DNA from 4 places in the Peribacillus sp. FSL K6-1552 genome. Region 1 is predicted to be linked to each of the others. Evidence: riboswitches for the same ligand, from Rfam matches in the RefSeq annotation. Region 1 holds a riboswitch; each other region holds the start of a gene.
The links. Region 1 has a riboswitch for cobalamin ahead of NST21_RS12525 ((2Fe-2S) ferredoxin domain-containing protein). Riboswitches for the same ligand answer to the same signal wherever they lie in the genome.

Region 1 (2,203 bases):
AACGGAAGGGATTTTTAGGGCTGATAAAATAAAAACGAATGCGCCGGACAGACCCAGCATCATTTTTGTTTCTGGGTTTTCCTTCACTTTAGACCTAATGGAACGGTAACCCAAGATTAAAAATGGAAGTGTCACAGCCCACCAGAATATCGCCCATTCGATCGGTAAGAAGCCCTCCATAATATGCATGGCCATTGCTTTCTTTGGTACGAAGAGTAGTAAAATGACAAAATAAAGTATTTTCCAATTGGCTTTTTTCATTTGTTCTCCTTTCAACGCTTTTATTTTTAATGATTAAAGCTGAGAAGAGAAGTGGCGGGCAACATAAAAAGCACTTCTCTCAAAAAGAAAGAAGTGCGTAATGAACAGTAAGTTTGCAGCATAATACAAATATTAGCTTATCTGCCTGATCCGCACACCCATCCTCGTAGGTTGAAACAGTTTCACGCTTCATGGCAGGTCTCCTGGCTCTGGATCATCATCCTCATACATCCTTCCCATCTCGTTTGACAGTGGATTATTCTTTACGTATTAGGACTTCCCTTTACAGTGGCGGGACCGCGTCGGATTTACATCGACTTCCCTATTAAGCTAAATTCCGAGGAATCTAGCACCATAAAACTTATGTAATTTTTTGAAAATTCTCGTTTATTGTACCATAAAGCAATGATTCCATCTACACTCTATTCATATTTTTTTTTGAGAAGGATAAAATCGCAGAGAGGATAGGCATGAAGCTGGATTTTCACCATTAAACTTTTCAAAACAGTCGGAATAAACTATTGAATTTTAAAAAAGTTGTTATATGATAGATAAAGTTAACTAGAAATATATTATTATAAAACCAAATATTTCAATTTAAAAGTGCTCTTGTATGAACACGCAAGGGATAATAGGGAAATCGGTGAGAATCCGATGCAGCCCCCGCTACTGTAACGCTGATGAAATTGTCGATAACCACTGGCCTAGAGCTGGGAAGGGACAAAAGTAAATTGAAGCGTAAGCCAGGAAACCTGCTTTTAAAATTGTGTGATACTTTTCGGAGGGAAAGGTAGAAGGACTATGGAGATTTTGAGAGTTTCACTTTGCTTGCTGGAGGCTCCCTTTTCATATAGTTTTTTTAAAACCTTAACTCTAACAGTTAAGGTTTTTTATTTTGCCTTTTCTCAGATTTAGGAGGAAGAAGATGACAACTTGGAACTTAAAAGGCACAAACTCGCATCTTTTGATTTGTAACGGCAGCAGTTGCATGAAAAAAGGTGGCGAAGAAATAACGCAAGCAATTCGTGATGAAATTACTTCACAAGGTCTGAATCAAAAAATTCATACTACTAGAACTCGCTGTAACGGAAGGTGTAAGGATGCCTGCGTTGTGATTGCTTATCCTCAAGGGACATGGTATCGAGTGGATTCACCTGATTTTGGACGAGAGATTGTCCATAATCTCGATGATGAGAAGTTTATTCCACAGATGATTTACCAATTTACTAATGGAGAAATGACTCCTAATCCAGATTTTCCAGCTCAAACAGGAATTTCAAAAGACAAGTCGTAAAAGGAGATGTCTAAATGAGTACAAACGGTAAATTATTTGTCGTTGGCTTTGGACCAGGGAATTTTGAACATATTACCAAACGTGCTGTAGAAGCCCTTCAAGAAAGTGACTTCATCATTGGTTACAAAACATATGTGGAACTTATACAGGGCCTTCTTACAGATCAAACGATTATAAGTACAGGTATGACTGAAGAAGTATCACGTGCACAAGAAGCAGTGAAACAGGCGGAGTTGGGAAAGAAAGTAGCTGTAATTTCGAGTGGTGATGCAGGGGTATACGGAATGGCAGGGCTGGTTTATGAAGTATTGATTGAAAAAGGCTGGAAAGAAGAAACGGGAGTAGCCATTGAAATCATTCCTGGTATTTCTGCCATCAATTCATGTGCGTCTTTACTTGGTGCACCTGTCATGCATGATTCCTGTACCATCAGCCTCAGTGACCACTTAACGCCTTGGGATCTGATTGCCAAAAGAGTGGAGGCTGCAGCAATGGCTGACTTTGTCATTGCACTTTATAATCCTCGAAGCGGTAGACGGACTAGGCAAATTGTTGAAACACAGAACATTTTACTGCGTTACCGCTCGCCCGAAACACCTGTCGGATTGGTAAAAAGTGCTTATCGCGATCGTCAGGATATTGTGATAA
Region 2 (2,203 bases), 1.8 Mb from region 1:
CAATAAATTTTTCATGACGCGCCGCTGGATCTGGACTGATCCCTATGATGACAGCATTCAATTCCTCAAACTGCTCATTGTGGTCACGGAAATCACAGGCCTCCGTTGTGCAACCAGGCGTCATGTCTTTCGGATAAAAATATAAAACAACGTGTTTGCCCTTAAAATCCGATAGGGAAACTTTTTCACCGTTGTTTGCAGGAAGTTGAAAATCCGGTGCTTTTTCTCCAATTTTAACAGTCATTCTTACCCCTCCATTTCTTTCATTATGGTAAGCGTACCCAATAATTGAAAGAAACACAACTTTCATTTATTCTTCCTTTCCTTCTGCTCTAAGTCAATCACTGTCCGGATCACAAACGCAGCCGGGAGAGTGTATCCAATGAACGCCTGGATTGTCGCAATCATCCTGCCCATGCCTATCGGGGCTATATCTCCATACCCTACTGAAAACATTGTCATTGCACTAAAATAAAAAGAAGTCTTCAGTTGCTCGTAAAAACTGCCGTCCAAACGATTGCCCATATCAAGAATCACCGAATGATTCTGTAGCTCGTATAATAAATAAATCAGTGCAAAACCTACTAATATCGTCGCATATAAATTGCCGAGCCACAGCATATCCTCTAGAGAAAACTTTTTTCCTCCCGACTCAACAAGAAATAACGTTCGAATGCTCATCACCATGCAAAAAATAATCCCTGCAATCAAGATGTAAAAAGTCATCCCCCACGCCTCATTTCAAAACAACCCACTCCCCCTATACATACTCCCCGTCCAAACAATATATTCTTTATTTAGGGGTCAGACCCCATTTCCCAACATTCACATCCTTAAACAAACCTAGGTGCACCAATAGTTTTGTCGATATAAGGCGGGGTCAGCCCCCATTTCCCGAGACTTTTTTCCTTGTTGACCATTTTAGTCGGGATATGATAAGCTTGTCTAAATTTTTATAATAGTTTTTATTTTATAAATATTTGTTGCCTGCAGTTTAATTTACAGCGGGTTTGTGAAATTTCATATGTGGAAATAGGTTCCTAATTTTTTTAGGATTAAAAGGGAAGTCCGGTGTAATTCCGGCACGGTCCCGCCACTGTAATAGGAATGTTAGCGCTATGCAATATGCCACTGATTTTCGGATTGGGAAGGCCTGCCGCTAATAAGATTCCTAAAGTCAGGAGACCTGCCTGTTTCGACAACACTGTTTTAACCTACGGAGAATAGGGAAGTGTTAGGGACCTTATAATTTTAAGGGGTTTTTGTATACCCCTTTATTTTAAGCATTTCTAACTTTCTCTTTTGACGGTTAGGGGTGCTTTTTTTGTTGTTATTTTATTAAAAGAAAAAAGAATGTAGGAGGATGGGAATATTGAAAAGTAGTAGTTTAGGGTACCCGCGAATTGGGGAAGATCGTGAATGGAAACGCACATTAGAAGCTTACTGGTCCGGAAAAATCGATGAATCGGAGTTTACGGCACAGCTAGAAGCCATCCGTTTAGGCAACTTACAAAAGCAAAAGGACCAAGGTATTGATATTATTCCTGTCAATGACTTTACTTTATATGATCAAATGCTCGATATGTCTGTAATGTTCGGTCTTGTTCCTGAGCGTTATTCAGCCTATAAAGGCGGCACTGTTCCCCTTTCTGTATATTACTCTATGGCTCGCGGAAACAAGGATGAAGTTGCTTCTGAAATGACGAAATGGTTCAATACAAATTATCACTATATCGTTCCCGAATTAAAACCGTCAAAGCTGACTTTGACAGAAAATAAACCACTTGCTTCTTATCGCGAAGCCAAAGAAAAACTAGGAATTGAAGCTAAGCCCGTGTTAGTCGGACCTTATACTTTTATTACTCTGTCTAAAGGCTACAATAAACAAGATATACCTGGAATCATCCTTAGTCTCCTGCCTTTATACACACAAATTCTGCAAGAGCTAGAACAAGAAGGCGTGAAGTGGGTGCAAATGGATGAACCCTCCCTTGTTTCATCCATTTCTAAAGATGATATGCAAACTGTTACTTACTTATATGAAAAATTGAATGAAGCAGCTCCAAATTTGAACATCATGCTACAAACATACTTTGATGCAGTAGAGCACTACCAAGAGGTGATTGAATTACACGTTCAAGGGATCGGTCTTGATTTTGTCCATGATAAAGGGAAAAACCTTAGTAATCTCCAAGAATTCGGC
Region 3 (2,203 bases), 140 kb from region 1:
ATCATCAGGCTTCAAGCCTACTTACTTAGTGGAGAAGCACCCTTACATCTTATTGAAGGCCTATTGGAGTTAGCGACTCCTGTTCATGCACAAGTATATTCAAGAGTTTATCAAGTTCTTGGCTCAAATGTAATGTTTTTGGTGAGGAGAATCCATGTTTCAAGGCTGTATTTATTAATTCTTTCCTCATTGTCTCTATTTTATTATGTAGCAGTTCCATACTTTCCAACGAAAATCCCCTCAAAACCTTTCCTTTATTGTAGTATATTTATTATTACATAAATTAGGATGATTTTAAATATTATAGTAAGTATTTACTTATTTAAAGTAAACAAATTCTGACGGGAGCAATACAAATCTTCCTCACTATCATTCGATATATGTCGTTACAGATAACTATTCATATATAAAATTATTACTTCCATACATAACGAGCCGTTAAAAAACATCAGGACTTTAATTTGATATAGCATAAATTTGCAATAACGAATATAATTTGTATTAGGTAAACTTTTTTTGGTTTTATTTTCATATAGTGAATATCTCCATTTTGAGAGAGTTGTAATCGTAAAACTGTATAATTTAGGAGAATTTAAAATTTGTTGAATTTTAAAGAGAACCTGTTTATTCTCCTTTTTACTAACTGTATTTCGTTTATTGCTAGATGGATAGGATTAGTAGCTGGGTTTATCAAAAATTACTTAGAGATGAAACTAATAAAGTGTTAAGAAGTAACAAATGGTTTCGACAAAATAATTTTAGGATAGACAAGCTCTATTATTTACTATGAATATGAGGGAAAATTTCATATAGTATTGGAATGGGTATATTCGTTTAAATGCGAATATTTAAAAGGGAAGCCGGTGCAAAATCCGGCACGGTCCCGCCGCTGTAATGGTGAGTCCTATGCAAGGAAGTCACTGGATAATATCCGGGAAGACGCATGGAGATGATGAACCTAAGTCAGAAAACCTGCCCGTTCTAAAAATGCTGTTAAACCTACGGGAGATAGGGAGGTGTTAGAGTGCTAGAAGACGAATTTGTTCTTAAACTATAAGCATTTCTGACCGTTAAATCTGGTTGGAAATGCTTTTTTATATTTCGTAATTTTTCAAATAGATAAAATTCCATAATTGAAGGTGAGAAAACATGTTTTTAAAACGGTCTAATTTATTCCATTCTTTTGTTGGACTACTAGTAATTTTCACAATTTTTGTTACTGGTTGCAGCAACACAACAATAGATCAAGAAAATACATCAGATAAAGATAAACAAAAAGTTGTTACTTTTTCATGGCCAGGGGATATAGGTGACTTAAATCCACACACATATTTTCCGAATGAGTTTTTTTCCCAGGCTATGGTATATGAATCCCTTGTTTATTACGGTGAAGGCGGAGAAATTCAGCCTTGGCTTGCAGAGAGCTGGGATATATCGAAAGATGGAAAAGAATATGTATTCCATCTGAGGAAAGATGTTAAATTTTCCGATGGTTCCCTCTTTAATGCTGCAATCGTTAAGAAAAACTTTGATACCATTTTAGTTAATCGCAAACAACATGAATGGGTGGAATTAATTAACCAAATCAAAGGTACTGAAATAATAGATGAATATACATTTAAACTTATTTTGAACAACGCGTATTATCCAACTCTTCAAGAACTAACTTACATCAGACCGTTGCGATTTGTAGGCGAAGCTGCTTTTCCTGACAGTCAAAACACATTTAAGGACGGACTCAAGTCTCCGATTGGCACAGGACCGTGGGTATTGAGTGAATATAAGAAAAATGAGTTTGCAGTTTTTAAAAGGAATGAACAGTATTGGGGTACTAAACCTAAAGTAGATAAGGTGGTTGTTAAAGTCATTACTGACGGTGAGTCAAGAGTATTAGCTTTTGAGAAAAAAGAACTCGACTTTATTTTTGGAAACGGGGTCATAAGCCAAGATTCATTCCAATTTTTGAAGAATTCAGGGCAATATGAAACCAAATTGTCAGAACCTACAGCTACAAGAACGCTGCTTCTTAACTCAAATAGAGAAGCGACTAAAGATCTTAAAGTTCGGTTAGCGCTCCAACATGCTTTTAATAAACAGGCTGTTATTGATAAGATCTTTTATGGTATGGAAAAAAAGGCTGATACTTTGTTTCCACCTATTTTGCCATACACGAAAATTAATATAGAGCCTTATGAATATGATG
Region 4 (2,203 bases), 1.4 Mb from region 1:
TCAAAGCTATAGCTAGGAAGTGTGCCATTTTCCGCAGCCTCCACAGCTTGAGCGTAATGATTTCTGAAGCTTCCTTCGCCTTTTTTCTCGTCATAAAAATCTTCGAGTGAGAATCCAAGGGTTTGCTTTACGGTATGTGGGTCGAAAAGATACCATTCTTTCCGATCGCGTACGGCTTCCATGAACAGATCAGGAATACATACACCTGTAAAAATATCATGAGCTTTCAACCGGTCATCACCGTTTTGTGTCTTTAAGTCAAGGAAACTCATGATATCTTTATGCCAGGCATCCAAATAAATCGCGATTGCTCCTTTACGCTGGCCCAATTGATCGACGCTGACAGCAGTCTGGTTAAACAAACGGATCCAAGGGGTTGTGCCTGAACTGTTTCCAGAAAAACCACGGATATCAGAACCAAGTGAGCGGATTTTACCGACATAAAGTCCTACACCACCGCCGAATTTAGATACTTTAGCGGCATCGTAGTTGGATAGATAAATGCCATCAATAGAATCTTCAATCGCGTCAATAAAGCATGAACTTAACTGACCGTGAGTTTTTCCTGCGTTTGATAGGGTAGGTGTCGCGACGGTCATATACAGATTGGACATCGCCCAGTATGCCTCTTTGACAAGTTGCAGGCGGTGTTCTGTTTTTTCCATTCTCATAATTTCCATAGCGATGATCATGAAGCGCTCCTGAGGCAGTTCGTAGACCTTGTCTTTTTTCGGACGGGCTAGGTAGCGGTCGTTTAATAAGTAGATGCCGATATAAGAAAATAGTTTATCTTTTTCCGGATCGATCACTAAGCCTAATTCTTCAATTTCTTCTTTGGAGTAAGAGTCGAGTAGTTCGGGTTTATAAATCGGGTAGCGTTCCCCCTCTTGCTGTTGAGAGAGTCCTGCGATTAATTCATAGAACGGTCCGTAGCTCACGTTCTCATAACCGCGATTCGCTTGTGCATCCCTGTACATCGTATTCAAAAGTTCTGCCGCAGCAACAAACGTCCAATCTGGAGCATCTATGTCTACACTTTCGAGAGCAAGCTGGATCAGTTTTTTTGAAGTTTGTTCTTCTGTTGAGTCACTTTTACGATCTAGCCATTTTGTAAAACGCTTTTTGAACTTTTCCATATCTAGCCGGCCTTCGAATTCCTTGGATAACATCTCGAGCTGGATAGAACTTGTTTCTGTGTCATTTTTCACTATAGTAGAGTTATATGTTTGAGTCATGAATAATCCTCCTTGTAAACTTCCGTTAAATAAAAAAATCCGCCCAATAAATTGAGCGGATCAAACGATAGAATAAAAGAGCCATGAAAAAATAGCCATTATACTATCGTTTCATCATCTCAATCCCCGAAGAATAAGAAACGTGAAAAATCCAGGCAGGTCTCCTGACTCATGATCATCCTACTTTGAGTTCTTCCCGTATAAAGAGCTATACAGTGGTTTTCTCATTTCGTCACATTTACAGTTGCGGGGACAGTTCCGGGTTTACACCGGATTCCCTTTTCAGCCATCACTGGCACCTTGGATTACAAATAATTCTATATATAGTTATGTGTGTGGTTTTTAATATCAATATCTAGTATTTCTGCTTATATTATCGTAATCCATATGAGACGATAATTCAACTAATATATTTGATAAAAACCAATCCTTATCTATTGACAAAGTGAGGAGAGAGGGGAAAAGAGTGAAAGAATTAATAGAAAAATGGGAAATTCAAACGCTGAATGTAAGTGATTTTATGTTAAAATAAAGTGTATAGTAAAGGTGGCTCTCCCTTATTGTAATGATGGGGTTCCCGGAAAAATTTTTATTAAAAAGGAGAAATAATCTTGGAAAAAGTATTAGTTTTTGGACATAAAAACCCAGATACAGACACAATTTGTTCAGCTATCGCTTATGCGGATCTGAAAAAACAACTAGGTATCAATGCTGAACCTGTTCGTCTTGGTGAAGTGAATGGTGAAACTCAATATGCATTAGACCAATTCAAATTCGAAGCTCCTCGTCTTGTAGAAAAAGTGGCAGGGGAAGCGGATGGTGTAATTTTAGTCGATCACAACGAACGCCAGCAAAGTGCTGAAGACATTGACCAAGTCCGTGTTTTAGAAGTTATCGACCACCACCGTATCGCTAACTTTGAAACAAGCGATCCTTTATATTACCGCGCAGAACCAGTTGGCTGCACG

Region 2: linked by a shared signal. The riboswitch ahead of metE (5-methyltetrahydropteroyltriglutamate--homocysteine S-methyltransferase) and the one ahead of NST21_RS12525 ((2Fe-2S) ferredoxin domain-containing protein) in region 1 are both predicted to bind cobalamin.
Region 3: linked by a shared signal. The riboswitch ahead of nikA (nickel ABC transporter substrate-binding protein) and the one ahead of NST21_RS12525 ((2Fe-2S) ferredoxin domain-containing protein) in region 1 are both predicted to bind cobalamin.
Region 4: linked by a shared signal. The riboswitch ahead of NST21_RS05540 (ribonucleoside-diphosphate reductase subunit alpha) and the one ahead of NST21_RS12525 ((2Fe-2S) ferredoxin domain-containing protein) in region 1 are both predicted to bind cobalamin.

Annotation. Positions count from the first base shown of each region.
Region 1 covers NZ_JBBOST010000001.1:2,584,511-2,586,713, forward strand. The annotation lists gene NST21_RS12520 (energy-coupling factor ABC transporter permease) at 1-261, opposite strand, end outside; cobalamin riboswitch at 438-633, opposite strand; cobalamin riboswitch at 846-1,035, shown strand; gene NST21_RS12525 ((2Fe-2S) ferredoxin domain-containing protein) at 1,187-1,555, shown strand; gene cobJ (precorrin-3B C(17)-methyltransferase) at 1,570-2,203, shown strand, end outside.
Region 2 covers NZ_JBBOST010000001.1:773,927-776,129, reverse strand. The annotation lists gene bcp (thioredoxin-dependent thiol peroxidase) at 1-244, opposite strand, end outside; gene NST21_RS03620 (potassium channel family protein) at 307-726, opposite strand; cobalamin riboswitch at 1,018-1,208, shown strand; gene metE (5-methyltetrahydropteroyltriglutamate--homocysteine S-methyltransferase) at 1,364-2,203, shown strand, end outside.
Region 3 covers NZ_JBBOST010000001.1:2,448,598-2,450,800, forward strand. The annotation lists gene NST21_RS11935 (aspartyl-phosphate phosphatase Spo0E family protein) at 50-220, opposite strand; cobalamin riboswitch at 806-994, shown strand; gene nikA (nickel ABC transporter substrate-binding protein) at 1,150-2,203, shown strand, end outside.
Region 4 covers NZ_JBBOST010000001.1:1,141,980-1,144,182, forward strand. The annotation lists gene NST21_RS05540 (ribonucleoside-diphosphate reductase subunit alpha) at 1-1,235, opposite strand, end outside; cobalamin riboswitch at 1,373-1,553, opposite strand; gene NST21_RS05545 (manganese-dependent inorganic pyrophosphatase) at 1,847-2,203, shown strand, end outside.